2 regions of the Micromonospora sp. DSM 43699 genome follow, and region 1 is predicted to be linked to the other one. Evidence: predicted binding sites of a transcription regulator. Region 1 holds the regulator's gene; the other holds the start of a gene.

What was found. The regulator HspR, encoded in region 1, represses chaperone genes until heat shock. The targets are predictions, from matches to a motif close to TTGAGTNNNNNNNACTCAA.
Region 2: the regulator HspR is predicted to act here: its motif matches at 912-930, upstream of lon (endopeptidase La).

What each region holds. Positions count from the first base shown of each region.
Region 1 covers NZ_JBTMMT010000018.1:33,048-35,507, forward strand. Annotated here, with positions in the region: gene AC0AIB_RS12130 (hypothetical protein) at 562-789, opposite strand; gene AC0AIB_RS12135 (heat shock protein transcriptional repressor HspR) at 880-1,323, opposite strand; gene dnaJ (molecular chaperone DnaJ) at 1,352-2,460, opposite strand, start outside.
Region 2 covers NZ_JBTMMT010000012.1:96,537-98,996, forward strand. Annotated here, with positions in the region: gene lon (endopeptidase La) at 1-889, opposite strand, end outside; gene AC0AIB_RS09180 (histone-like nucleoid-structuring protein Lsr2) at 1,132-1,479, shown strand; gene AC0AIB_RS09185 (hypothetical protein) at 1,816-2,460, opposite strand, start outside.

The DNA.
Region 1 (2,460 bases):
CGCAGTGCCACCATCACCCCACCCCCACCCTCTACCACTCACTCCCTTTGCTCTGCTGTCCTCACTGCGACAGTCACGACAGGTAACCAGACCTCGGATCAAGAAGAGAGCGCTCTCACTACTACCCCGCAGGCCATGCCAGATGTCGCCGATGGCAGCAGAGCAAAGCGGGGCAAGGAGACATGCGAGGGGAAGCGCGCAGATCACTGTGTGTCATGGCGCAAGGAAGTTACTCTGCGCAATCTACGGAGTACCTGCGGACCAGCAACCCGGCGGGCGAGTGGCCCCGGCGGGAGAGTGACCGCATCTGCAGCGAGCCCCGCCCGCGCAACCGAGCGCAACCGAGCGCACCCACCGCAGCGACCCGGCCCCAGCGGCGACTGGCCAGTCGACAACCTGGTCGGATTAAGTCCGATTGGTTCTTTTGGATCCGATTCGGTTTGGTTCGGTTTGAACTCGGCCCACACCGGCGAGTCCGGCCCACACCGCAGCCCCACGCCTGGCAGGACGGCGAACGGGCCGGGACCCCCCGTGGGTCCCGGCCCGCACGTCGGCGGATCGTCAGCGCTCCGATCCGCCCTGGTTCCGGCGTTTCGCCACAGCCTGCCCCTGGTCCACCCCACGTTCGGCCCGGTCCGTCCGATCAGCCCGGTCGGCGAACCTGCCGTTCTTCACCGTGTCGGAGAACTTGCCCTGGGTAACCCGGTCGAACTTCTCCCGGACGTTCTCGGCCACCTTGTCGAGCCGCTCCTCCGCCTGTCGGGCCACCTTCTTCGCCGATTCCGCCACGGTTTCCCCCCGCCATCGGAGCCCGGATTGAACTGGTTGGACCTGATTCATAGGCTAACCGGAACCACCGCCTCACCGCCGGAAAACCGGTCAGCGGTCGGGGGTGCGGCGGGGACGCCAGACGACCAGCGCCGTGGAGGTGCGGTTCGTCGGCACCAGGTCACCCCGGGAGAAGCCGCTGGCCAGCGTCTCCAGCTCGGCGATCCGCCGGTACGCGGCGTCCAGCTCCGCCTCCAACCGGGCCACCCGCTGCTGGGCCTGCTCCACCAGGCGTTCCAGGCTGATGATCCGCTTCACGCCGGCCAGGTTGACGCCCTCGTCCTGACTGAGCCGCTGCACCTCGCGCAGCAGCACCACGTCGCGCACGCTGTAGCGCCGCCCGCCCCCGGCCGCCCGGCCGGCCTGCACCAGGCCGAGTCGGTCGTACTGGCGCAGCGTCTGCGGGTGCATTCCCGCCATCCGTGCCGCGACCGAGATCATCAGCACCTTGGCCTCGTAGGCAGGGTCACCCGAACCGACGAACCCGTCCGACATCCCACTCACCTCCGCACCCGTCCACCGGTCAACCGGCCCGACGCACCCGCGCGTCGAGATGTTCCCGGGCCGCCGGCGGCGTCGACCCGGCGAACGACTCCAGCGCCGCCCGGGCCTCGTCCGACACCGTCGCCGGCACCACCACGTCCAGCGTGACCAGCAGGTCACCGGCCTGCCCGTCCCGTCGCACCACACCCTTGCCCCGGGCCCGCAGCACCCGACCGGACGGGGTTCCCGGCGGGACGCGCAGGGTCACCGCGCCGTCCAGCGTGGGCACCCGCAGATCGGTGCCGAGCACCGCCTCGGTGAAGGTGATCGGTACGGCCAGCGTCAGGTCGTCACCGGTACGCCCGAACAGGTCGTCCGGGCGGACCTTCACCTGGACGAACAGATCGCCCGCCGGCCCACCGCGCTGGCCCGGTTCGCCCCGCCCGGCCAGCCGGATCCGCTGACCGTCGGCGACCCCGGCGGGAAAGCGGACGTTCAGCGTGCGGGCCTTGGTGACTCCGCCGGTGCCGTGGCACTCGGGGCACTTCTCCTCGACGACCGTCCCGACGCCCTGGCAGTTGCGGCACGGCTCGGAGAAGCTGAACGACCCCTGGTCACGGGTGGTCACCCCGGCACCGTGGCAGACCGGGCAGGTGGTCGGCTGGGTGCCCGGCTTCGCGCCGTTGCCGTGGCAGGTGTCGCAGACGCCGGGCGCCCGCAGCGTCAACGGCAGGGTGACGCCCCGGACCGCGTCGCCGAAGTCGAGGGCGACCTCGGCCTCCACGTCCCGACCCCGGGCCGGGCCACGCGCCCGCGTCGGACCGGGCCCACCGGCACCGCCGGAGAAGATCGAGCTGAACAGGTCGGTGAAGCCGCCGCCACCGAACCGGGTGTCCCCACCACCGCCGCCGCCGAACAGGTCGGAGACGTCGAACGGGGCACCACCGGGCTGACCCGGGCCGCGTGCGCCCCGGCGGAAAGCGCCCGAGCCGAACAGCGAGCGCATCTCGTCGTACTCGCGGCGCTTGGCATCGTCGCCGAGCACCGCGTACGCCTCGGAGACGCCCTTGAACCGCTCCTCGGCCGACGGGTCACCGGGGTTGTGGTCCGGGTGCGACTCCCGGGCCAACTTCCGGTACGACTTCTTGA
Region 2 (2,460 bases), on a different contig from region 1:
CCGCCGCCAGGTCGGTGTCGTCCTCGGTCCGGGTGCTCCACGGCATCTCCAGCACCGTGTCCAGCCAGGTCCGGATCCAGCCCGCCTCCGGAGAGGCGTCGCTGGCCCGTTCCAGCTTGCCGACCTCGCGCAGGGCCGCCTCGCGGACCTTCTCCGGCAGGTCGGCCGCCTCGACCCGGGCGCGGTAGTCGGCAGAGCCGTCCGGCTCGTCCTCGCCCAGTTCCTTGCGGATCGCGGCGAGCTGCTGGCGGAGCAGGAACTCCCGCTGGGACTTCTCCAGCCCGTCCCGGACGTCGCTGTTGATCTGCTCGGTGACCTCCTGCTCGGCCAGGTGCTCCCTGACCCAGCCGACCAGCAGTTCCAGCCGGGCGTTGACGTCCGGCGCGGCGAGCAGTTCGGTCTTCTGGCCCAGGCTGAGCCAGGGCGCGTAGCCGGCCGCGTCGGCCAGTTCGGACAGGTCGGTCATCCGCTCCATCGCATCGATGACCTGCCAGGCGCCCCGCTGTTGAAGGACGGAGGTCATCAGGGCCCGGTACTCCCGGGCCAGCTCACGGGCGCGACCGGCGGGTGCGGGTTCGTCGAGTCGGGTGGCCTCCACCCAGAGGGCGGCGCCGGGCCCGGGGACCCCGGAGCCGATCCGGGCGCGGGCCAGGCCGCGCACCACGGCGGCGGGTTCACCGTCGGGGAGCCGGCCCACCTTCTCGATGGTGGCGATCGTGCCGACGGGGCCGTACTCGCCGTCGATGCGCGGCACGGCGAGCAGGGTCTTGTCACCGCTGGCCCGGGCCGCGTCGACCGCGGCCTGGGTGGTCGGGTCGAGGGTCACCGGGATGACCATGCCGGGCAGCAGGACGACGTCGGTCAGGGGAAGTACCGGAAGGGTTGCCATCGGACACCTGCCATCGGTTGAGTTGAGCGTGTCTCACTCAAGTCACAAACCGTTCCCCATGTTCCGGGATGTGACCCAGGACACATCCCGGGGGCACCATCACCCTCGGCCAGCATTGCCCGGACCCGGATTTCCCAGGATTCACGCGCCCCGCCAAATGAAAGGGAGGCGTATTGTTGCGGATTTGGCGTCAGATAGGTCAAACTCTTAGCACACCCCGCTCAACACAGGGAGTAATGGCGATGGCAAGGAAAGTAATCACCGTTCTGACCGACGACCTCGACGGCGGAAAGGCCGATCGGACCGTCGAGTTCAGCCTGGACGGGGCGGCGTACACCATCGATCTCTCCGACGAGAACGCGGGGGTGCTGCGCAAGACGCTCGACGCATACATCACCGCTGGCCGCCGAATGGGTCGGGGCGTGGTCGACGCCGGTCGCCCGGCTCGCCGCCCCGCGCGGGCCGGGGTCTCGGGAATGGATCGCGAGCAGAACCGCGCCATCCGGGAATGGGCGACCAAGAACGGCCACGAGATTTCCGAGCGTGGTCGCATCCCGGTGTCGGTCGTGGAGGCGTGGAAGAACCGCTGACCGGCAGGTCGGGTCACGATCGGATGCGCCGGGGTCACGCTGAGATATCAGCGTGACCCCGGCGCTTTTCGTGCTGTCCACAATTTCCAACCGTCGGCCCGCCGCCGAAAACCGTTGCCGGCCCGGTCAGCCGCGACCAGTTACGGCCCGGAGTCGGCACAGGTGGCCCGCACCACGGCCCGGGGTCGGCAGGTGGCCGGCACCACAGGCGGGTCGGCACGGGCCGGCCCGCACCACAGGGCGGGCGGCTTCGGGCCGACCGGGTGGAGTCCCACGAAAACCACGGGCCGCCCCGGGATCACCCGGGGCGGCCCGTCGCCGTCGTCGTCCGTCCGGTCAGTTGACCTGGATACGCACCACGTCGAAGGCGGGGGTCTGGTTGGCCCGCTCCATCATCGGCACCCGGTGCGAGCCGTCGCCGGCCCAGACCGCGCACTGCGCCGTACCCGACTGCGGCAGGCCCGGGATCTGGATGGTCACGTCGTCGGCCTGGTTGCCGCCCTTGCCGTCCTCGGTGGCCACGAAGAACGCCGGAACGTCCTGCGGGTTGGACGGGGCCTGGTTGGTGCTCTGGAGCATCCGGCAGGCGGTGTGGAAGTGGCCGCGGGTGAGACCCTGGCCGTTGAGCACCGAGCTCTCCACGTAGTAGCCACCCTGGCCGGCCGCCAGGAACCGGTCCCGGACCAGGTTACGGGTGGAGACCTTCAGGCTGAACGCCTGGTTGCGTCGCACCTGGTTCGGGAACTGCGTGATCAGCAGCGACGGGTTGCTGGCCGCCGCGCCGACCTCACCGAAGGCGGTGCTGACGCAGCGGTTGCCGTTCTGGAAGCCGTCGTGCGGCTGCAGCTTGCTGTTGCCGCAGTCCTTCGCGAGCACGCCCAGGGCGTTGCCGTTGTTGCCGTTCTGACCGCCGTTGTTCTGGCCGCCGTTGTTGTTGCCGTTCTGGCCGCCGTTGTTGCCGTTCTGGCCGCCGTTGTTCTG